One region of the Pseudomonas sp. LBUM1643 genome, then DNA from elsewhere that is predicted to be linked to it. Evidence: predicted binding sites of a transcription regulator. Region 1 holds the regulator's gene; each other region holds the start of a gene.

What was found. The regulator sigma-54, encoded in region 1, starts transcription at its own class of promoters, with help from an activator protein. The targets are predictions, from matches to a motif close to ANTGGCATNNANNTTGCTNT.
Positions count from the first base shown of each region.
Region 2: a site for sigma-54 is predicted at 4,846-4,865, ahead of glnK (P-II family nitrogen regulator). Genes of this name have one in related genera too.
Region 3: a site for sigma-54 is predicted at 3,591-3,610, ahead of ACA063_RS07600 (flagellar basal body rod protein FlgF). Genes of this name have one in related genera too.

Region 1 is NZ_CP166813.1:931,680-939,369, forward strand. It holds gene ACA063_RS04020 (superoxide dismutase) at 1-587, shown strand, start outside; gene ACA063_RS04025 (ZIP family metal transporter) at 618-1,511, shown strand; gene ACA063_RS04030 (HPr family phosphocarrier protein) at 1,621-1,896, opposite strand; gene rapZ (RNase adapter RapZ) at 1,912-2,769, opposite strand; gene ptsN (PTS IIA-like nitrogen regulatory protein PtsN) at 2,772-3,236, opposite strand; gene hpf (ribosome hibernation-promoting factor, HPF/YfiA family) at 3,249-3,557, opposite strand; gene ACA063_RS04050 (RNA polymerase factor sigma-54) at 3,631-5,124, opposite strand; gene lptB (LPS export ABC transporter ATP-binding protein) at 5,307-6,032, opposite strand; gene lptA (lipopolysaccharide transport periplasmic protein LptA) at 6,032-6,580, opposite strand; gene lptC (LPS export ABC transporter periplasmic protein LptC) at 6,567-7,139, opposite strand; gene ACA063_RS04070 (KdsC family phosphatase) at 7,147-7,671, opposite strand; gene ACA063_RS04075 (KpsF/GutQ family sugar-phosphate isomerase) at 7,671-7,690, opposite strand, start outside.
Region 2 is NZ_CP166813.1:6,247,736-6,255,425, forward strand. It holds gene ACA063_RS28300 (DUF484 family protein) at 1-103, shown strand, start outside; gene xerC (tyrosine recombinase XerC) at 106-1,005, shown strand; gene ACA063_RS28310 (HAD family hydrolase) at 1,002-1,703, shown strand; gene sutA (dormancy-specific transcriptional regulator SutA) at 1,863-2,186, opposite strand; gene ACA063_RS28320 (secondary thiamine-phosphate synthase enzyme YjbQ) at 2,289-2,714, opposite strand; gene ACA063_RS28325 (ammonium transporter) at 2,926-4,263, opposite strand; gene glnK (P-II family nitrogen regulator) at 4,302-4,640, opposite strand; gene ACA063_RS28335 (accessory factor UbiK family protein) at 5,058-5,318, shown strand; gene ACA063_RS28340 (BRO-N domain-containing protein) at 5,747-6,268, shown strand; gene ACA063_RS28345 (HigA family addiction module antitoxin) at 6,280-6,543, opposite strand; gene ACA063_RS28350 (YifB family Mg chelatase-like AAA ATPase) at 6,802-7,690, shown strand, end outside.
Region 3 is NZ_CP166813.1:1,693,607-1,701,296, reverse strand. It holds gene flgJ (flagellar assembly peptidoglycan hydrolase FlgJ) at 1-89, opposite strand, end outside; gene ACA063_RS07615 (flagellar basal body P-ring protein FlgI) at 101-1,210, opposite strand; gene flgH (flagellar basal body L-ring protein FlgH) at 1,217-1,912, opposite strand; gene flgG (flagellar basal-body rod protein FlgG) at 1,965-2,750, opposite strand; gene ACA063_RS07600 (flagellar basal body rod protein FlgF) at 2,796-3,536, opposite strand; gene ACA063_RS07595 (sigma-54-dependent transcriptional regulator) at 3,826-5,388, opposite strand; gene phhA (phenylalanine 4-monooxygenase) at 5,760-6,551, shown strand; gene ACA063_RS07585 (4a-hydroxytetrahydrobiopterin dehydratase) at 6,621-6,977, shown strand; gene ACA063_RS07580 (amino acid aminotransferase) at 6,977-7,690, shown strand, end outside.

The sequences.
Region 1 (7,690 bases):
CTTACGCCTACGATGCACTGGAACCGCATATTGATGCCAAGACCATGGAGATTCATTACACCAAGCACCACCAGACTTACATCAACAACCTAAACGCCGCCGTCGAAGGCACCGAATTCGCCGAGTGGCCAGTGGAGAAACTGGTGGCCGCCGTTCAGCAACTCCCTGAAAAACTTCGAGCAGCGGTCATCAACCAGGGTGGCGGACACGCCAATCATTCGCTGTTCTGGGAAGTGATGGCACCACAGGGTGGCGGTACACCTGAAGGCGCGCTGGCCAAGGCGATTGAAGAGCAACTGGGTGGTCTGGACAGCTTCAAGGACGCGTTCACCAAAGCCGCACTGACCCGATTCGGCAGTGGCTGGGCCTGGTTGAGTGTCACCCCGCAGAAGACCCTGATCGTTGAAAGCAGCGGTAACCAGGACAGCCCATTGATGAATGGCAACACGCCCATCCTCGGCCTGGACGTCTGGGAACACGCGTATTACCTGCAGTATCAAAACCGTCGTCCGGAATACATCAATGCGTTTTACAACGTGATCAATTGGCCGGAAGTCGCAGCGCGCTATCAGGCTGCGCTGAGCTGAGTCTTCTATAAAAACCAACCAAGGCTGATTATGGGCACTGAAACACTGGCGACCGGAAGTGGGCGAATGTTTCGTTACGCGTTGGGATCGCTGTTACTGCTGGCAGGCATGTCGTTGTTGTTTGTCCAGGGGCTGGCATGGCTGGATCTTGAGCCGAAACTGATGCGCGCGTTACAAGGCGGGGCTATCTGCGCCTTGGGTACGGCCTTGGGCGCGGTACCGGTTCTGGTCATTCGGCGGATGCCTCAGACCGTGAGCGATACGTTGCTGGGTTTCGGCGCCGGGGTGATGCTGGCGGCGACGGCGTTCTCGCTTATTGTGCCAGGCATCTCTGCCGCTGAAGGCCTGGGTCTTTCGCCTTGGGCGGCCAGTGGCTTGATCAGTTTTGGCATCATGCTCGGCGCGTTCGGTTTGTATCTGGTCGACCTGAAAGTCTCTGGGGCCAGTCCGGAAATGTTGGTCGGCACGCTGGAGCGACCGGTGATTCCGCCGCGGATCTGGTTGTTCGTGTTTGCCATCATCGCCCACAACATTCCCGAAGGCATGGCCGTCGGTGTTTCGGCAGGTGGTGGAATGCCTGATGCCGACAGCCTGGCAATGGGAATCGCCTTACAAGACGTGCCGGAAGGGTTGGTGATCGCGCTGGTGTTGGCAGGGGCCGGGATGTCCAGGGTGAGGGCATTTCTGATCGGTGCAGCGTCAGGTTTGGTTGAGCCGGTCTTCGCGCTGCTGTGCGCCTGGCTGGTCAGCCTTGCTGAGCTGCTACTACCGCTAGGACTGGCGCTGGCTGCCGGGGCGATGCTGTTGGTGGTCACGCACGAAGTCATCCCCGAGTCGCGCCGTAACGGTCACGACAAACTGGCCAGCCTTGGTTTGCTGATCGGGTTTTGTCTGATGATGGTGATGGATACGGCGCTGGCCTGAGGTTAACGATCAAAAGATCGCAGCCTCGTTTCACTCGGCAGCTCCTACAAGGATTTATGCAGCCTGTAGGAGCTGTCGAGTGAAACGAGGCTGCGATCTTTTGGCTGCTTTACTCGCCTTCGTCAAAATACCTGTTGATCAAATCCACCAGCGCATCCAGCGCTTCCTGTTCCTGCTCGCCTTCCGTGCTCAAATGGATTTTGGTCCCCTTGCCAGCCGCCAGCATCATCATTGCCATGATGCTTTTGCCGTCGACCGTTGATTCCGGGGTGCGTCCTACTCTGATCGTGCAATCCTTGAACTGCCCGGCGACTCCAACAAATTTTGCAGAAGCGCGAGCGTGCAGGCCCAGCTTGTTGATGATTTCGATTTCCAGAGCAGGCATCGCGATGTGAATCCTTTAGCTGAGGTCGCGGTGGCGGACCTGGACGTTCTTCAGGGATTGTTGCAGGGTCTGACCCAGGCGTTCGGTCAGGTAGACGGAGCGGTGATGCCCGCCGGTACAGCCAATAGCGATGGTGACATACGCGCGGTTGCTCGCGGCAAATCTTGGTAGCCATTTGAGCAGGTAGGTAGAAATGTCCTGGAACATCTCTTCCACGTCCGGTTGCGCTGCCAGGTAGTCGGCAACCGGTTTGTCCAACCCGGACTGCTCGCGCAACTCGGGCTTCCAGTACGGATTCGGCAGGCAGCGCACATCGAACACCAGGTCGGCGTCCACTGGCATGCCACGCTTGAACCCGAAAGACTCCACCAGGAACGCGGTGCCCGGCTCAGGCTGATTGAGCAGCCGCAGCTTGATGGTATCGCGCAGCTGATACAGGTTCAGGTTAGTGGTATTGACCTTAAGGTCAGCCAGGTCGGCGATAGGGCCCAGTAAATTGGTTTCGTCGGAGATCGCCTCGGCCAGCGAGCGATTGGCGTTGCTCAGCGGGTGCCGGCGACGGGTTTCCGAGAAACGCTTGAGCAGTGTTTCCTCGTCGGCGTCCAGGTACAACACATCGCACTTGATGTGTCGGCTGCGGACTTCTTCCAGCAACTCCGGAAACCGCGACAAGTGGCTCGGCAGGTTGCGCGCGTCGATGGACACGGCCACCAGCGGTTGCGCCAGTTCCGTGTGAATCAGTGCGCGCTCGGCCAGTTCAGGCAGAAGCCCTGCCGGCAAGTTGTCGATGCAGTAGTAACCGTTGTCTTCAAGGACATCGAGCGCGGTACTTTTACCTGAGCCGGAACGGCCACTGACAATGATCAAGCGCATGATTACTGACCGTTCTGCTCGTCCAGGACTACCTGATACAAGGCTTCATTGCTCGGGGCGCTACGCAGTTTTTCGCGCACTTCCTTGCGATCGAGCATGCTGGCGATCTGACGAAGTAGCTCCAGGTGCGCATCGGTGGCGGCTTGCGGGACCAGCAGAACAAACAGCAGGTCAACCGGAGCGCCGTCGATGGCGTCGAAATCGATGGGGGCGTCCAGGTGCATCAATGCACTGATTGGACTTTCGCAGCCTTTGAGGCGGCAGTGGGGAATCGCGATGCCGTTGCCAAAACCGGTAGAACCAAGTTTTTCACGGGCGACCAGGCTCTCGAAGACATCCTGCATGGCCAGATCCGGCACTTCGCGGTGGATTAGGTTGGCAATTTGCTCGAGGGCTTTCTTTTTGCTGCCGCCCGGCACGTTCACGAGGGAACGGCCGGGGGTCAGAATGTTTTCAAGTCGGATCATGGGTTGGGAGTGTTAACGACCGGTTGCGCCCTGGAGGAGGCTCTGGGTCTTTTCCTTATGCTTTTTGAGTTGGCGATCCAGCTTGTCGGTCAGCAGGTCGATGGCGGCATACATGTCCGTATGCTCAGCGTTGGCGACCACTTCTCCGCCGGGGATATGCAGCGTGGCTTCGATTTTCTGCTGCAGCTTTTCGACGTTCATCGTGACTTGCACGTTGGTAATCTTGTCGAAATGCCTCTCTAACCGGTCGAGTTTTTCGCCGATATAGGTGCGCAGGGGTTCGGTCACTTCCAGTTGGTGTCCACTGATGTTGACTTGCATACAGCTTCTCCTTCGTTGCCAGTGCATAAAGCGGTAGATCAGATGATCTACCACTGGAACGCTGTGGCGTGGCTTACATCAACCGCTTACGTTCGCTCGAAGGCGCGATCCCGAGGGATTCGCGGTACTTGGCGACGGTGCGGCGAGCCACCTGAATGCCTTGTGCCTCCAGTAAACCAGCGATCTTGCTGTCACTCAACGGCTTTTTCTGGTTTTCCGCAGCAACCAGTTTTTTGATGATCGCGCGGATCGCCGTGGAAGAGCATTCGCCGCCTTCGGAAGTGCTGACGTGGCTGGAGAAAAAATATTTCAGTTCATAAATGCCCCGGGGGGTATGCATGAATTTTTGCGTGGTTACCCGTGAAATCGTCGACTCATGCATGCCCACCGCCTCAGCGATGTCATGCAGCACCAGCGGTTTCATGGCTTCGTCGCCATACTCCAGAAAACCGCGCTGATGCTCGACGATCTGGGTGGCTACTTTCATCAGCGTTTCATTGCGGCTTTGCAGGCTCTTGATGAACCAGCGAGCCTCCTGCAACTGATTGCGCATGAAGGTGTTGTCTGCGCTGGTATCGGCGCGGCGAACAAAACCGGCGTATTGGGCGTTCACCCGCAGTCGAGGCACCGATTCCTGATTAAGCTCGACCAGCCAGCGTTCGTTGTCCTTGCGCACGATTACATCAGGAACGACGTATTCGGCTTCACTGGATTCGATTTGCGAGCCCGGGCGTGGGTTAAGGCTCTGAACCAGTTCGATCACCTGGCGCAGTTCGTCTTCCTTGAGCTTCATACGGCGCATCAGCTGGCTGTAATCACGGCTGCCCAGCAGGTCGATGTAATCGGTGACCAGACGCTTGGCTTCGGCGAGCCAAGGGGTTTTGGCGGGCAACTGGCGCAGTTGCAACAGCAGGCATTCACCCAGGTTACGGGCGGCGATGCCGGCGGGTTCGAATTGCTGGATGCGGTGCAGGACGGCTTCGATTTCATCGAGCTCGATGTCCAGTTCCGGGTCGAAGGCTTCGAGAATTTCCTCGAGGGTTTCGTCGAGATAGCCCTGATTATTGATGCAATCGATCAGGGTCACGGCGATCAGGCGATCGGTGTCGGACATCGGTGCCAGGTTCAGCTGCCACAACAGGTGGCTTTGCAGGCTTTCGCCGGCGGATGTACGGGTGGTGAAGTCCCACTCGTCGTCATCGTTGCTCGGCAAGCTGCTGGCGCTGGTCTGGTAGACGTCTTCCCACGCGGTATCAACAGGCAACTCGTTGGGAATACGCTCGTTCCAGTCTCCTTCCTCGAGGTTATCCACCGTAGGGGCGGTTTCCTGGTAGGAGGGTTCCGAAACATCGGCGTTAGGTTGCTGTTCGGCTTTGTCGGCCAAAGGATCGGCGTTGTCGAAGTCGTCGCCTTCTTCCTGGCGTTCGAGCATCGGATTGGACTCCAGAGCCTCCTGGATTTCCTGTTGCAGGTCCAGGGTCGACAATTGGAGAAGGCGGATGGCCTGTTGCAGCTGAGGTGTCATCGTCAGCTGCTGGCCCATTCTCAAGACTAGCGATGGTTTCATGGCAGGGGCTTAAACCTTATTCGCCGGCGCGCTTGCGCCATCCACTACAGGGCGCCGAGGCGCCAAACATAAGCAAATTATATGCCCGAAACCGCAGCGTTTGCCTAGAGCGCAGTAACAATAAAAAACGTTGATTTTTTATCGGTACGAGCGCTCGGACGAATGACCAGGCACTTGCGCGCTTACAGGCGAAACTCGTGGCCCAGGTACACTTCCTTGACCAGGTCGTTGGCCAGGATCGTGGCAGAGTCGCCTTCGGCGATCAGTTGACCATCGTTGACGATGTACGCCGTCTCGCAAATATCCAGGGTTTCACGGACGTTGTGGTCAGTGATCAGGACGCCGATGCCCTTGGCCTTGAGGTGATAAATGATTTGCTTGATGTCGCCCACCGAAATCGGGTCCACGCCGGCGAACGGTTCGTCGAGGAGGATGAATTTCGGATTGGTAGCCAGCGCGCGTGCAATCTCCACGCGGCGACGTTCACCACCGGACAGGCTCATGCCGAGGTTGTCGCGGATGTGGCTGATGTGGAATTCCTGAAGCAGGCTTTCTAGCTCCTTCCGGCGGCCCGCCTTGTCGAGTTCCTTGCGGGTCTCGAGGATCGCCATGATGTTATCGGCCACCGACAGTTTGCGGAAGATCGACGCCTCTTGCGGAAGATAGCCGATACCGGCCTTGGCTCGGCCGTGCATTGGCTGATGGCTGACGTCGAGGTCATCGATCAGTACACGGCCCTGATCGGCCTGCACGAGGCCGACAATCATATAAAAACAGGTGGTCTTGCCGGCGCCGTTGGGCCCGAGCAAACCGACGATCTGACCGCTGTCGATGGACAGGCTGACATCACGCACAACCTGGCGGCTCTTGTAGGCTTTGGCCAGATGCTGAGCTTTCAGAGTTGCCATTACTGGGCCTTCTGCTCGTCGGTTTTCTTTTTAGGTTGAATCACCATATCAATGCGTGGACGCGACTCGGTCACCTTGCTACCTGTAGCGCGACCAGCGCTCGCCAGCTTCTTCTCGGTGTCATAGACGATTTTCTCGCCTTGAGTGACGTTGTTGTCCTTGTCGATGACCTTGGCCTTGTCGATCAGTACAACGCGGTTTTGCGTGGCGTGGTACTGGATGGTCACACCCCAGCCCTGGACGGGCTTGGCGTCGCCGGCGGTTTGCAGTTGCTCGAAGTAAGCCAGGTTGCCGACCGAGGTCACCACGTCGATGTCGCCATTCGGCGCGCGGGTCATGGTTACCTTATTACCGGTAACCTTCATCGACCCTTGGGTGATGATCACGTCGCCGGTGTAAGTGGCAACACCGTTCTTGTCGTCCAGTTGGGCATCGTCGGCCTGAATGCGGATTGGCTGTTGTTGATCGTTCGGCAGAGCCCAGGCGCTCACGCTTCCCAGTGCTGCGCCCAGACTGAGCAAAATAGGGAGGGTTTTAACGAGCCTCATACTGTCCTCTTACGTTCGATAGCAGGTGTATCCTGCTTTCTTTCAAATACGCTTTCATTCCCGTGCCAGTCGAGACGCCACCGGCGCCGTCGATTCTAACGGGTTGCTCGGTCTGCGCATATTGCTCCTGCGGGAACACCGTCATGCGAGTACTGGTGATCAAGGTGTCGCGATTCTTCTCGTCGGTGCGTTTGACGCGAACGTTGTCAATCAGTTCGACTTCGGTGCCGCCTGAATTCACTTCACCGCGTTCGCTGGTGACGTGCCACGGAAAATCGGTACCGCGGTACATGTTCAGGTCGGGTTTGGTAACCAGAGTGATGTCCGTGGCTTTCACGTGCTCGGCTTTCTCCGACGTCATTTCATACTGCACTTTGCCGTCTTCGAGGTATTGCAGCGTGTGAGTGTTGGTCGCATACCAATCGATAGGGCTTTCTTCTGTATTGGTCGGAGGCTTGTCGAGGAAGCGTTCCGGGCTGATGTTCCAGTAGCCGACCGCGGCAAATATCGCCGCGATGCAACCGAACACCAATATGTTGCGAAACTTTTTGCTCAGCATAATGGGCTCACAGGTATGCAGCGTTCGCCGCATCGAGGCGGCCTTGGGCACGCAGGATCAATTCGCAGAATTCGCGAGCGGCACCTTCACCACCACGGGCATGAGTGACGCCATCAGCATGTTCGCGCACGAAACTGGCGGCATTGGCCACTGCCATGCCCAGGCCTACGCGGCGTATCACCGGCAGGTCCGGCAGATCGTCGCCGAGGTAGGCGACCTGTTCATAGCTTAGGCCGAGTTGGGCAAGAAGCTCGTCGAGCACCACCAGTTTGTCTTCGCGACCCTGGTAGAGGTGGGGAATGCCGAGATTTTTTGCCCGGCGCTCAACCACTGGAGTCTTGCGACCGCTGATGATAGCGGTCTGAACGCCGGCTGCCATCAACATCTTGATGCCCTGGCCGTCGAGAGTGCTGAAGGTTTTGAATTCGCTGCCATCTTCAAGGAAGTAAAGGCGTCCGTCAGTCAGGACACCGTCGACGTCGAAGATCGCCAGTTTGATGTTCTTGCCGCGTTGCAGCAGATCGGTACTCATTACATGACTCCCGCGCGGA
Region 2 (7,690 bases), 1.2 Mb from region 1:
GCACTACAAGAGCTCCGTGGGTACGCTGTTCCTGAGCTACATCGCTGAAGTCATGGGTCGCGTGCTGCCAAGGGTCAACAACTCCCTGCGCTCGGTACGTTAACCATGGAACGGCAACTGGACGCTTACTGCGAACACCTGCGCAGTGAGCGACAGGTGTCGCCTCACACGCTGTATGCCTATCGCCGCGACCTCGACAAAGTCCTGGGCTGGTGCATCAAACAGAACATCGGCAGCTGGGCGGCCCTGGATATCCAGCGCCTGCGCAGCCTGATCGCTCGCTTGCACGCCCAGGGCCAATCGTCCCGCAGCCTGGCGCGACTGCTGTCCGCAGTGCGCGGGCTGTACCACTATCTGAATCGCGAAGGCTTGTGCGACCACGATCCGGCCAACGGCCTGGCACCGCCCAAGGGTGAGCGCCGCCTGCCAAAAACCCTCGACACGGACCGTGCGCTACAGCTGCTTGAAGGCGCGGTGGAGGATGATTTCCTGGCGCGTCGGGATCAGGCCATTCTGGAGCTGTTTTATTCTTCCGGGCTGCGACTTTCGGAGCTGACCGGCCTCAATCTGGATCAGCTGGACCTGGCTGACGGCATGGTCCAGGTCCTGGGCAAGGGCAGCAAGACGCGACTGTTGCCAGTGGGTAAAAAAGCCCGCGAAGCCTTGGAGCTGTGGCTTCCGTTGCGGGCCATGACCAACCCGGCGGACGATGCGGTATTTGTCAGCCAGCAAGGTCGACGCCTGGGTCCGCGCGCGATTCAGGTACGGGTCAAGGCCGCCGGCGAACGCGAGCTGGGGCAGAACCTGCACCCACACATGCTGCGACATTCCTTTGCCAGCCACTTGCTGGAGTCTTCGCAAGACTTGCGCGCGGTGCAGGAATTGCTCGGCCACTCGGACATCAAGACCACCCAGATCTACACCCACCTGGACTTCCAGCACCTGGCGACGGTCTACGACAGTGCCCATCCACGGGCCAAACGCATTAAGGGCGATGATTCATGACTCTCCAACTGATCACCTTCGACCTCGACGACACGCTCTGGGACACCGCCCCGGTGATCGTCAGCGCTGAAGCGGTATTGCGCGCCTGGCTGACCGAGCATGCGCCTAACCTCGGCGCGGTGCCGGTGGAACATCTGTGGGCCATTCGCGAACGCATCCTGAGCATCGAACCAAACCTCAAGCACCGCATCAGCGCCTTGCGTCGACGCGTGTTGTTCCAGGCGCTGGAAGAAGCCGGCTACCCTCACGCAGAGGCGTCTGAACTGGCCGATCAGAGTTTTGAAGTGTTCCTGCATGCCCGGCATCAGCTGGAAATCTTCCCTGAGGTGCAACCCACCCTGGAACTGCTGGCCAACCATTACGCACTCGGCGTGGTCACCAATGGCAACGCTGACGTGCGCCGTTTAGGGCTTGCGGACTACTTCAAGTTCGCGTTGTGCGCCGAAGACATCGGCATCGCCAAGCCCGACGCCCGGCTGTTCCATGAAGCCTTGCAGCGCGGTGGCGCCACGGCCGAGACGGCGGTGCACATCGGTGATCATCCGGGTGATGACATCGCGGGGGCACAGCAGGCTGGCTTGCGGGCGATCTGGTTTAATCCGGCGGGCAAAATCTGGGAAGCGCAGAAAGCACCGGATGCCGAGATTCGTAGCCTCACCGAATTGCCGGCGTTGCTGGCTCGGTGGAATTCAATTTAATTTTGTGGTGCCTTTAAAAGATCGCAGCCTTCGGCAGCTCCTACATTGGATTGTGTACACCTGTAGGAGCTGCCGAAGGCTGCGATCTTTTGACTTTCAAGTTAGGCATGAAAAAGCCCGCAGCGACGGCGGGCTTTTTCAGCAAGCAAGGGCAGACGCTTAGATAGGCCGACTGCCGTACTTGTTATCAGGCTTCTTGGGAGGATCGGCGACCACATTGGCCTCCACTTCCTGCACCTTGCCGCCCTTGGCCAGGAACTCTTCCATGGCCCGCGCAAGCGCATCACGCTCTTTGTTCTTCGCTTCGACGCTCGGCAGCTCGTCGACCGAAACCGCAGCCTTGGCTTTGCCTTTTGCGGTCGGAACGGGCGTTTCACCGCCATCGTCTTCAGCGACGTCTTCCGCCGCTGCTTCCAGACCTTCTTCGGTTTCGTCGTCGTCGCCTACTTCGAGGTCGTCGTTTTCCAGATCATCGTCGCTCATGTTCTACCTCATGACTTGCGAAAAGCAGATTAGTTATAGCCCAGCTTCACCGTCTGTCGACGGCTGCCAGAAAAAATTCAACCGCCATTGGTGACCAACGGCTTATGCCCCTTCACCGTGCACGGTGGCGAGGACTTTACGAGCACCGCCATGATCACGGTGCTCGCCCAGATAAACGCCTTGCCAGGTTCCCAACGCCAGTCGGCCTGCCGAAATCGGCAAACTGAGCTGACAGCCAAGCACGCTGGCCTTGAAGTGCGCCGGGAGGTCGTCCAGGCCTTCGTCGTTATGCTCATAGCCGTCTGTTCCTTGTGGGATCAGACGATTGAAAAATCGTTCGAAGTCGCGACGTACCGCCGGATCGGCGTTCTCGTTGATGGTCAACGACGCCGAGGTATGCTGCAGCCACAAATGCAACAGACCGACCCGGCATGCCTTGAGTTCAGGCAGGCCAGCGAGTAACTCGTCCGTTACCAGATGAAAGCCTCGGGGCCTCGCCCGCAAGGTAATCAGAGTCTGTTGCCACATACAGTTCTCCGCACGTTCGGGGCGCATTCTAGCGCGCTCTGGGAAAAAACAAAGGCCCTAATATTCCTTCAACGTTGTAAGCGATTGACCGTACAAAATTGCCTGTTGAAAAGGTGTCGAAAGCTGACAGAAAAAACCTTTCAGCCTCACCATCAATGACAAATCCCGGACAAAAAAATGCCCGGCGAACCGGGCATTTTTTTGCGCGTACTTACAAGTTGTAGCCGCGTTCGTTGTGCAGTGCCAGGTCGAGACCGACCGCTTCCTCCTCCTCGGTCACGCGCAGACCCATGATGGCGTCCAGGACCTTGAGGATGATGAAGGTGACGATCGCGGTGTAGATCACCGTAAAACCTACCCCTTTGCACTGAATCCAGACTTGTGCGGCGATGTCGGTCACAGTGCCGAAACCACCCAGGGACGGTGCAGCGAACACACCGGTCAGGATCGCGCCGAGGATACCGCCGATGCCGTGTACGCCAAATGCGTCCAGCGAATCGTCATAACCGAGTTTGCGTTTCAACGTGGTAGCGCAGAAGAAGCACACGACGCCCGCTGCCAGACCGATCACTAGCGCACCCATTGGGCCCACGGTGCCAGCGGCAGGAGTGATTGCAACCAGACCGGCCACAACACCCGACGCAATACCCAGAGCACTTGGTTTGCCGTGAGTAATCCACTCAGCGAACATCCAGCCCAATGCAGCGGCAGCGGTTGCGATCTGGGTGACCAGCATCGCCATACCTGCAGTGCCGTTTGCTGCAGCAGCAGAGCCGGCGTTGAAACCGAACCAGCCTACCCACAGCATTGCAGCACCCATCAGCGTGTAACCGAGGTTGTGCGGAGCCATCGGAGTGGTCGGGAAGCCTTTGCGCTTGCCCAGTACCAGGCAGCAAATCAGACCTGCCACACCGGCGTTGATGTGCACAACGGTGCCGCCAGCGAAGTCCAGCACGCCCCAGTCCCACATCAGGCCGCCGTTACCGGACCAGACCATGTGCGCGATCGGCGCATAAACCAGGGTGAACCAGATGCCCATGAAGATCAGCATGGCGGAGAACTTCATCCGCTCGGCGAAAGCACCGACGATCAACGCAGGGGTAATGATGGCGAAGGTCATCTGGAAGGTGACGAACACCGCCTCAGGGAACAGCGCCGCAGGCCCGGTCAGGCTGGCTGGCGTGATGCCGGCGAGGAACGCCTTGCCCATGCCGCCGAAGAACGAGTTGAAGTTGACGACGCCCTGCTCCATGCCGGTAGTGTCGAACGCAATGCTGTAGCCATAAATGACCCACAGAATGCTGATCAGACCGGTAATGGCGAAGCACTGCATCATCACGGAAAGAATGTTTTTGGACCGAACCATGCCGCCGTAGAACAGCGCGAGGCCGGGAATGGTCATGAACAGCACGAGGGCTGTCGAGGTCAACATCCAGGCGGTGTCGCCGGAGTTGAGGACTGGGGCCGCCACTTCGTCTGCCGCCATAGCCAGGCTGGGCATTACGAGGGACAACAGGGCTCCTAGCCCTGCGAATTTACGCAGAGTCATATTGTTTTCTCCTGGGGCGTTGGGTTTGTGGCGGCTTTTTAGATTGCGTCGGTATCGGTTTCGCCGGTACGGATGCGAATCGCCTGTTCCAGATTAACCACGAAGATCTTGCCGTCACCGATCTTGCCGGTGTTGGCTGCCTTGGTTATCGCCTCGATAACCCGATCAAGATCCTTGTCGTCAATGGCGACGTCGATCTTCACCTTTGGCAGGAAATCGACCACGTACTCCGCGCCGCGATACAGCTCGGTGTGACCCTTCTGCCGACCGAAGCCTTTGACTTCAGTAACGGTAATGCCCTGCACGCCGATCTCGGACAGCGACTCGCGCACGTCGTCCAGTTTGAACGGCTTGATGATGGCAGTGACTAGCTTCATGAAAACTCTCTCCCGAATTGGTGGACTTGCCCCAGGAAAACAAACCCGACTCAAGTCTAAGCGCAGTGCCTGGCTTTGTAACGCATCGTCGGCCTTACCTGCCCGTCCGACGCCAGTTAACCGCTCCTGACGAAACACTTCCCCGTTCCGCTCGGCGCACTGCATTCGTCACAGCGACTGCATCAGTGCATGGGTCACTAGGCACTAAGCAGAAAGCTTGCCATCTCCACAAAAACCACTGAATTCAATCCATTGGCCTCAGCGACCGACCACTTCACACGAATGGCCCGCCGTATACGCACAACAACGGTGCGATGCCGTCCGTCCGCATGCGCGAAAAGCGTGCACCCCTGCCATCGAGATTGACTATAGACACTGCGTGATACACTGCCCGCCATTGTTTCCAGGACCTTTCCCATGCTCGCGCCCAAAGACTTCCTTGACGCCCTGACGGGCACCGCCTCCCGCCTCTTCAGCGGCGACACTCCACTGCCGAAAAGCGAAATCGAAAGCCAGTTCAAGGCGTTGTTGCAGAGCGGCTTCAGCAAGCTGGACCTGGTTAGCCGGGAAGAGTTTGATAGCCAGATGGTCGTACTCGCACGCACCCGTGCGCGGCTGGAGAGTCTTGAAGCGAAAGTCGCCGAGATGGAAGCTAAGCTAACCCCGCCAACCGAATAAACGCCGCAAACCCTGTGGGAGCGGGCTTGCCCGCGATGGCCTCACCACAATTTTAATGACACCAAACTGCTTCCCTGTAGGAGCTGCCGCAGGCTGCGATCTTTTGATCTTAAAGCCTGCAAACATCCCGGCAACGTCCTACAAAATTCTCATCCGCCGTCCGATTGCGCCGCACAGCTCCGGTTCCTAAGCTCACCCACTGCTGAATGTTCAGCACTGGGTTTGGCGACCTGGAGACCCCCGAAGCAGCAAGACACACTCGGACAGGGAAATTTCCCGTCCCGATTTATGGCGGCTGTGCGTAGGAGACCTTCGGGTCTGCCGGAATTCGGGCGTCGCCGGTTCGCCAACCCACGCATAGCTGCCACCCTTTTCGTTTGGCGACGATTAGAGGCGGTTTTTCTCCACTCGACTCCGAGATTTGCACCATGGATGAAAACTATCTAACACCCCACGTCTTCACCCGCCACAAACTCCACCTCCACGCCCTCCTCCTCGAAAACCAACCCTGGTTCAGCGCCCGCGACTTAGGCCGTCTCATCCGCCTCTATATCGACGAACGCACCCTTCGAAAACTCGACCCGGACCAACACCAATCCGCTCGAACGCTCATCCACGGCAGCCTGGAAAACACCCTGCTGATCAGCGAATCCGGCGTCTACGCACTGCTCGTCTACCACTACTGCCCCGAATACCGAAACCTGCGCGAATGGCTTACACACGACGTGGTGCCAGCACTCCGAGACGCAGAGCAACCGACCTCAACCGAGCGACCGGTGCTGAGCCTGTTGAATTGGCCAGAGATGTCGTTGAGCTTGCTGCACTGGAACAACCAGCCGTGGATTCGATTGCAGGACGTGCCACATGTACTGCCTGAACGGAAGGCACCAATACCGACAATCAATACGCCGTGGTGGAGGCGAGCTTCGCAAGTGCTGCAATCGCTATAGGTATTCAAGGTTTATCCACGCCCAATTTCGGCCCTACACTGATCGTAGGTCGATTGGAGATTCAGCCAGAACTCGGGCGTGGTGTTCAGATGGCTAGATAATTTCCTCGCCAGAACAGTACTGACGCCTCGCTGCTGCCTCACAAAGTCGCTCACTTTGGCTTCAGACTCGCTCATAGAGCGAGCCAAAGCCTCAGGCGAAATACTCAGTGGCTTCAAAAACTCTTCGCCAAGAATCTCACCAGGATGAATTGGGCGCATCCCGTTCCTCTTCATTCACGCCTCCTGTGGCTGCATTTAGCGAGATCATAAGCATCCACTTTCTCCCGACAAGTCCGTTTACGCTCTTTCACCGATGTCCTTCACCTATCTCGGCACGGTCCTACAAAAAGCGGCTCTGGTGCCTGATTTATAACTCCAACCAGCAACATCCAGTGAAAGTTCGTCCGCGTAATCGCCCCACCAAATCCCTACTCCCCGACTACCCTTCAAGAACCCGCAGGAAGCGGCCCCCGTACAAATCAAGGAACGACCATGTCCCTCTCCATCGTCCACAGCCGTGCCCAGGTTGGCGTGGAAGCACCTGCCGTTACCGTAGAAGTCCACCTCGCCAATGGCTTGCCATCACTGACGATGGTCGGCTTACCCGAGGCTGCAGTGAAGGAAAGCAAGGACAGGGTACGCAGCGCGATCATCAATTCGGGGCTGCAGTTTCCGGCGCGGCGCATCACGCTGAATCTCGCGCCGGCAGATCTGCCCAAAGATGGCGGACGGTTTGATCTGGCGATTGCCTTGGGGATTCTTTCGGCCAGTGTCCAGGTGCCGGCGCTCACACTGGATGACATCGAGTGTCTGGGAGAGTTGGCGCTGTCAGGCGCGGTGCGTGCCGTGAGAGGCGTGCTACCGGCAGCACTGGCTGCGCGCAAGGCCGGTCGTTCGTTGATGGTGCCGCGGGCAAATGCCGAGGAGGCTTGTCTGGCTTCGGGCCTGAAGGTGATTGCGGTGGATCACCTGCTGGAAGCCGTTTCGCATTTCAATGGTCATCTGCCCATTGCCCCTTACGTTTCCGATGGACTGATGCATGCCAGCAGGCCCTACCCGGATTTGAACGAGGTCCAGGGCCAAATGGCGGCCAAGCGTGCCTTGCTGATTGCCGCAGCAGGTGCGCATAACCTGTTGTTCAGCGGCCCCCCGGGGACGGGGAAGACGTTACTCGCGAGCCGACTGCCAGGCTTGCTGCCACCGCTGGCCGAGAGCGAAGCACTGGAAGTCGCGGCCATCAAGTCGGTGGTCAGTTGCGTTCCCTTGAGTCACTGGCCACAGCGCCCGTTCCGGCAGCCCCATCACTCGGCTTCCGGCCCTGCATTGGTCGGCGGAGGCTCGAAACCGCAACCCGGCGAAATTACCCTTGCCCATCACGGCG
Region 3 (7,690 bases), 760 kb from region 1:
TCGCCGACCTTGAGCTGGTTCAGTCGATTCAGGTCCGAGTAGGAACCCGAATCGCTGCTGCTGACCAGACCGCTCTTGTACATATCCATGGTCGCCGTCCTCAGATCACGATCAGATCGGCTTGCAACGCGCCGGCCTGTTTCAATGCTTCGAGGATCGCCATCAAGTCACCCGGTGCCGCGCCGACCTGGTTAACCGCGCGAACGATTTCGTCGAGGGTGGTGCCCGGCCCGAATTTGAACATCGGCTTGGCTTCCTGCTGGGCGTTGACCCGCGAGCGCGGCACGACCGCCGTCTGACCGTTGGACAGAGGGCCGGGCTGGCTGACGATCGGGTCTTCGGTAATGGTCACGGTCAGGCTGCCGTGCGTCACGGCTGCCGGGGAAACCTTTACGTTCTGGCCGATCACGATAGTGCCCGTGCGGGAATTGATGATGACTTTGGCCACCGCCTGACCAGGATCGACTTCGAGGTTCTCGATGATCGACAGGTAGTCGACACGCTGGCTCGGATCCAGTGGCGCACTGACGCGAATCGAACCGCCGTCGATGGCCTGGGCGACGCCAGGGCCGAGCATGTTGTTGATCTTGTCGACGATGCGCTTCGCCGTGGTGAAGTCCGAACGGTTAAGGTTCAGGGTCAGGCTGTTGCCCTGGTTGAAGCCGCTCGGCACCGAGCGTTCAACCGACGCACCGCCAGGGATGCGACCGGCCGACGGGACGTTGACAGTGATCTTAGAACCATCGCGACCTTCCGCATCAAAACCACCCACCACCAGGTTGCCCTGGGCGATGGCGTAGACATTACCGTCGATCCCTTTAAGCGGCGTCAGCAGCAAGGTGCCGCCACGCAGGCTCTTGGAGTTACCGATGGACGAGACGGTGATATCAACCTGCTGACCGGGCTTGGCGAAGGCTGGCAAATCGGCGCTGATTGACACCGCAGCGACGTTTTTCAACTGCACGTTGCCCGAACCCGGCGGCACCTTGATGCCGAACTGCGAGAGCATGTTGTTGAAGGTCTGCAGGGTGAACGGGGTCTGTGTTGTCTGGTCACCGGTACCGTTAAGCCCGACCACCAGGCCGTAGCCGATCAATTGGTTGGAACGCACGCCGGAAATACTGGCGATGTCCTTCAGCCGCTCGGCTTGAGCGCTGAAGGCCGCGGACAACAACAGGGCGGCCACCGTCAGATGTTTAAGCTTCAAGATGGCCACCTAGAAAGGGAACAGCGGGCTGAGGAAGAAACGGTCGAACCAGCCTGGCTGACTCGCATCGGCAAAGGCACCAGTGCCCGAGTAGGTGATGCGTGCATCGGCGACACGGGTCGAGGAAACGGTGTTGTCAGTGGCGATGTCATCTGCCCGGACCATGCCGGCGATCCGCACCAGCTCATCGCCGGTGTTGAGGGTCAGCCACTTCTCTCCGCGCACGGCGATGATGCCGTTTGGCAGCACGTCGGCAACGGTCACGGTGATCGAACCGGTCAGGCTGTTGCTCTGCCCCGACTTGCTATCGCCCTTGGTGGCGCGGTCGCCGGCATAACCGACGTCCAGGCTCAGGTCACCACCACCCACCGGGTCATTGGTGCTCAGGCCACCACCGAAAAACGAGCTCAGCCCGATGTCGGTCTTGCTGGTCTTGCCCACCTGCGAGTTGGCGTTTTTGCTCGCCTGTGTCCGCTCGTTCAAGGTGATGGTAATGATGTCACCGACCCGGAAAGCCTTGCGGTCGCTGTACAGGTTCTGTTCGAAACCGGCCTGATAGATCGAGCCGTTATTGGCGGCAGCCGGTAGCGGCGTGCGCGGCAACACCGGAGCGTAATAAGGGTCATTGGGCTTGGGCGTCGGGGCGACGCAGCCCGCGAGCGCGGTGATCCCACTCAGTGCCAGAACAGATACAAAGCGATTCATGACCCTACCTCACGGTGTTGCAGGCGACCTCATGGTCGCCTCATAGACTTGATTACAGATTCTGCGTTACGAACGAGAGCATCTGGTCGGCGGTGGAGATCACCTTGGAGTTCATCTCGTAGGCGCGCTGGGTAGTGATCATGTTGACCATCTCCTCAACGGTGCTGACGTTGGACGTTTCCAGGGTGTTCTGCAGCGTGGTGCCGAAACCGGCGAGGCCCGGCGTACCGACTTGCGGCGCGCCACTGGCAGCAGTTTCGAGGAACAGGTTGTTACCCACGGCTTGCAGGCCGGCCGGGTTGATGAAGTCGGCGGTTTGCAGGTTGCCGATCACCTGGGACGCGGCGTTGCCAGGAACGGTGACGGACACGGTACCGTCGCGACCGACAGTGAAGGTCTGGGCATCGTTCGGGATGACAATGGCCGGCTCCAGGGCGAAACCGCTGGCGTTGACGATCTGGCCGTTGGAGTCCAGATGGAAAGTACCGTCACGGGTGTAGGACGTGGTGCCGTCCGGCTGCAGAATCTGGAAGAAACCGCGACCGTCGATAGCCATGTCCAATGGCTGCTCGGTGGTTTGCAGGCTGCCGGCGGTGAAGTTTTTCTGGGTGCCGACGATGCGCACACCGGTACCCACTTGCAGACCCGACGGCAGTTCGCTGTCCTGGGTCGACTGGGCGCCTGGCTGGCGTTTGATCTGATAGAGCAGGTCCTGGAATTCGGCGCGATCACGTTTGAAACCCGTGGTCGACACGTTGGCCAGGTTGTTGGAAATGGTGGTCAGGTTGGTGTCCTGGGCGGACAAACCTGTTTTGGCAACCCATAGAGCCGGAAGCATTCGATTCTCCTCGTGCGCCTGTTTTACGGCGCGACGTTCTGGTAATTAGCTGATCTGCAAGACCCGAGCCATGGCCTGGTCGTCTTCCTTGGCGGTGTTCATCATCTTGATGTGCAATTCGAATTGCTTGGCCAGCGCCAGCACCGAGGTCATTTCCTCGACAGCATTGACGTTGCTCGACTCGAGGAAACCGGACACCAGTTTCACGCCAGCATCGGCTTGAGCCGGCTTGCCGTCCTTGGTATGGATCGAACCATCCAGGCCTTTGGTCATGTTCTTGAAGTCAGGGTTGACCAGCTTGATGCGGTCGACTTCGGCCATCACTCGCGGGCCTTCGCCCATCGCACGGATGCTGATGGTGCCGTCCTCGCCAACTTCGATCTGTTGCTCGGGCGGCACGGCAATCGGTCCACCGTTGCCCATCACCGGCATACCGTTGCCGGCTCGCAGCACGCCTAGCGCGTCGACGTTCAGGCTGCCGGTGCGCACATAGCTTTCACCGCCATCGGGGTTTTGCACGGCAATCCAGCCATTGCCCTGAACCGCGACATCGAGGTCACGACCGGTTTCCACCAGGGAGCCGGCGGAGAAGTCGGTGGCCGGACGCTCGGACATGGCAAACGCACGCGCCGGAAAGCTGTCGCCGAACACCGGCATCGAGCGCGCTTGCTCCAGGTCTTTCTGAAAACCGTTGGTGGAGATGTTCGCCAGGTTGTTCGCATGAGCCTTTTGCGCCAATGCATTCTGGCTGGCGCCGGTCATCGCTACATAAAGGTACTTGTCCACACTCTTTCCTCTGCATGCCGGACGTTTGCCGCCCACTGCTGTACTGCTGAGCCATAAGCAATTTGCAGACCAACTTTTTTCTGGCGGCACCGGACCCGGCAAACAAAGGACTTGAGGGGTTTTACGAGGAAAGGAGGAATGTAGAGAAGACGAAAAACCGGCGGTGTTATGCCGCTACGCGGCAACGGATCAAAAAATCGCAGCCTCGTTGCACTCGACAGCGCCTACACGTAAACACGCGATCCCATGCAGGAGCTGTCGAGTGCAACGAGGCTGCGATCTTTTGATCTTAAATGCTGCTGTCCTTGCCCACCTCATACTCCCGCAACTTGTTGGCAATCGTGGTGTGTGAAACCCCCAACCGCTTGCCCAGCTGTCGGCTGCTTGGATGCTCGGAATACAGGCGCTCCAGCACTGCCTTTTCAAACCGGCCGACGATGTCGTCCAACCCGCCTTCCAGCGAAAAATCGCCAAGGGGCTGACGCACGCCATAGTCCGGCAGACGAATATGTTCAGCCTTGACGGTGCCGCCTTCACACAGGGAAACCGCCTGGAACAAGACGTTCTCCAGCTGCCGCACATTACCGGGCCAATGGTAATGACTGAGCCGCTCCATGGCCGCTGGCGCCAACTTCGGCAACGGGCAGCCGATCTGCCGACTGGCCTGATCAAGGAAGTGCTCAACCAGCGGCGTCAGACCATCCAGGCATTCGCGCAGCGGCGGGATGTGCAGCGACAGTACATTCAAGCGGTGGTACAGGTCCTGGCGAAACTCACCGCGCGCGCACAGTTCGGACAAATCCACCTGGGTTGCGCAAATCACTCGTACATCGAGGTAAACCTCTTCATCGCTGCCGACACGACGGAAGCATCCGTCCTGCAAGAAGCGCAGCAATTTCACCTGCAAGCGCGGGCTCATTTCGCCGACGCCATCGAGAAACAACGTACCGCCCGCCGTCAATTCCAGCAGCCCGAGCTTGCCTTCAGCCCGCGCGCCTTCGAAGGCGCCGGGACCGTAGCCGAACAGTTCAGTTTCGGCCATGGACTCTGGCAGGCCGGCACAGTTGAGCGCCATCAGCGGCGATTGACCGCGTGGACTGGCCAGGTGGCAAGCCCGCGCCAACAGCTCCTTGCCGGTGCCGGTTTCGCCCTCTATTAATAGTGGCGCATCCAGCGGTGCCATGCGTCGGGCTTCGCGGACCACGGCGGCCATCACTTTCGAGCTTTGGAAAATGCTGTCGAACCCGCGCAATTCCTGCTTGCGCACGTTGTAGATGCGCTCGCCCACCCGATCCGCGCGGTGCAGCGTGAGTACTGCGCCGGCCATGGCTTCGCTGTCATCGTGCTCCGATTGCAGCGGTGCGATGTCCGCCAGGAACACATCGCCTTTTACCTTCACTCGCAACCCGTTGATCCGCGACTTGTTGGCGCGGACAAGTTCTGGCAGGTCGAAATCCTCTGCGTAACGGGACAAGGGAATGCCCGGCACTTCGTCCACCCGCACGCCGAGCAACTGCGCTGCCGCACGATTGGCCGCCACGATCGAGCCGCCCATGTCGATCGACAACACCGGAAATTCCAGCGCACCGAGCAAGGCATTGAGCTCCATGTGCCGACGCTCGCTGGGCATCAGCCCTACACGCTTGACGCCAAATACACCGGCGATGGATTCAAATTTCGCACGCAACGCCTGGAACTGCAGGTTGATCAGGTTTGGGCAGTGCAGGTAGATCGCATTCCCATGCTCACCACCCACTTCGCCGCGAGCGACGTTGATCCCGTACTCCACCAGCAGGTTGAGAATGTCGCGCAGAATGCCGATGCGGTTCTGGCAATGGACTTTGATACGCATATGAAAGACCTGATAAACGATGATTGACCTGTGGGAGCCAGCCTGCTGGCGATGACGTCTCATCTGTCGATGTTGATGTCGAATGAAACACCGCTATCGCCAGCAGACTGGCTCCCCCAAGGTTAGCGCCCGACCTTTCTGACTAAGCGCGCAGATAGTCGTCAAGATTATGTGACACCTACGACGCTTTTCAAACTCGAAAAACTCAATAACTGCGCCACAGCAGGAAATCCGTAACGAAAACTTTACGATTTGATAAGAATTTTCCTACTTGCTGCTACTACCTGCAGCTGCATCGCCTCGCACCTTGGGTTATTTCTAACTCCATAGCTGGACATAACAAGAACGAAATTCCCTAGCAGGAGAGCAGCATGAAGCAGACGCAATACGTGGCTCGCGAGCCCGATGCGCAAGGTTTTATCGATTACCCCGCCGAAGAACATGCGGTGTGGAACACGCTGATCACTCGCCAACTGAAAGTGATCGAAGGTCGTGCGTGCCAGGAATATCTGGACGGTATCGAAAAACTCGGTCTGCCCCACGACCGCATTCCTCAACTCGGCGAAATCAACAAGGTCCTCGGTGAAACCACCGGCTGGCAAGTCGCCCGCGTTCCGGCACTGATTCCCTTCCAGACGTTTTTCGAATTGCTGGCCAACAAGCAGTTCCCCGTCGCGACCTTCATTCGTACCCGTGAAGAACTGGATTACCTCCAGGAGCCGGACATTTTCCATGAGATCTTTGGTCACTGTCCGCTGCTGACCAACCCCTGGTTCGCCGAATTTACCCACACCTACGGCAAACTCGGCCTGCAGGCGAGCAAGGAAGAACGCGTGTACCTGGCGCGTCTTTACTGGATGACCATTGAGTTCGGCCTGGTCGACACGCCTCAAGGCCAGCGAATCTATGGCGGCGGCATCCTCTCTTCGCCGAAAGAAACCGTTTACTGCCTCTCGGACGAGCCGGAACATCAGGCCTTCGACCCGCTGGAATGCATGCGCACGCCTTACCGCATCGACATTCTGCAGCCGCTGTACTTTGTCCTGCCCAACCTCAAGCGCCTGTTCGACCTGGCCCACGAAGACATCATGGGCATGGTCCAGCAAGGCATGCAGCTTGGTTTGCACGCACCGAAATTTCCGCCCAAGCCCAAAGCGGCCTGAGCAGATCCCGCTCGCGAGTTGCGCGCAAAGATAGTAATTTCCAACAAGAATCGAATTCAGGAATACACCATGAACGCTCTGAACCAAGCCCACTGCGAAGCCTGCCAAGCCGGCGCTCCTCAAGTCAGCGACGAAGAATTGCCGGTACTGATCAAGCAGATTCCAGACTGGAACATCGAAGTTCGCGACAGCATCATGCAGCTGGAAAAAGTCTTCCTGTTCAAGAATTTCAAGCACGCACTGGCATTCACCAATGCGGTCGGCGAGATCTCTGAGGCTGAAGGTCACCACCCGGGCCTGCTGACCGAGTGGGGCAAAGTCACCGTGACCTGGTGGAGCCACTCCATCAAAGGCCTGCACCGCAATGACTTCATCATGGCCGCGCGCACTGACGAAGTGGCCAAGGACGCCGAGGGCCGTAAGTAATGCACTTCGACGCCATCGGCCGGGTGCCCGGCGATCCGATCCTCGGGTTGATGGAGGCTTATGCGCAGGACGCTAATCCGCGCAAATTCGACCTCGGCGTGGGCGTCTACAAAGACGCTCAAGGCCTGACGCCCATTCCGCAAGCGGTGAAACTGGCCGAGGCGAGGCTGGTCGACCGTCAGTCGACCAAGACCTATATCGGTGGTCATGGCGAGCCGGCGTTTGGCAAGGCGATCAACGAGTTGGTGCTGGGTGCGGATTCCGCGCTGATCGCTGGACAACGGGCCGGCGCGACTCAGACACCGGGTGGCACTGGAGCACTGCGCCTGAGCGCGGACTTCATCGCCCAATGCCTTCCGGGGCGTGGTGTCTGGCTGAGCAATCCGACTTGGCCGATTCACGAAACCATCTTCGCGGCAGCCGGGATCAAGGTCAGCCACTACCCTTACGTCGGCCAAGACAACCGTCTCGACGTCGAGGCGATGCTGGCGGTGCTTAATGAAGTACCCACGGGCGATGTGGTGTTGCTGCACGCTTGCTGCCACAACCCGACCGGCTTCGATCTGTCCCATGAAGACTGGCGTCGCGTGCTGGACATCGTGCGCAGTCGCAATTTGTTGCCGCTGATCGACTTCGCCTACCAGGGTTTTGGCGATGGTCTGGAGCAGGATGCCTGGTCGACCCGACTGTTCGCTGCCGAGTTGCCGGAAGTA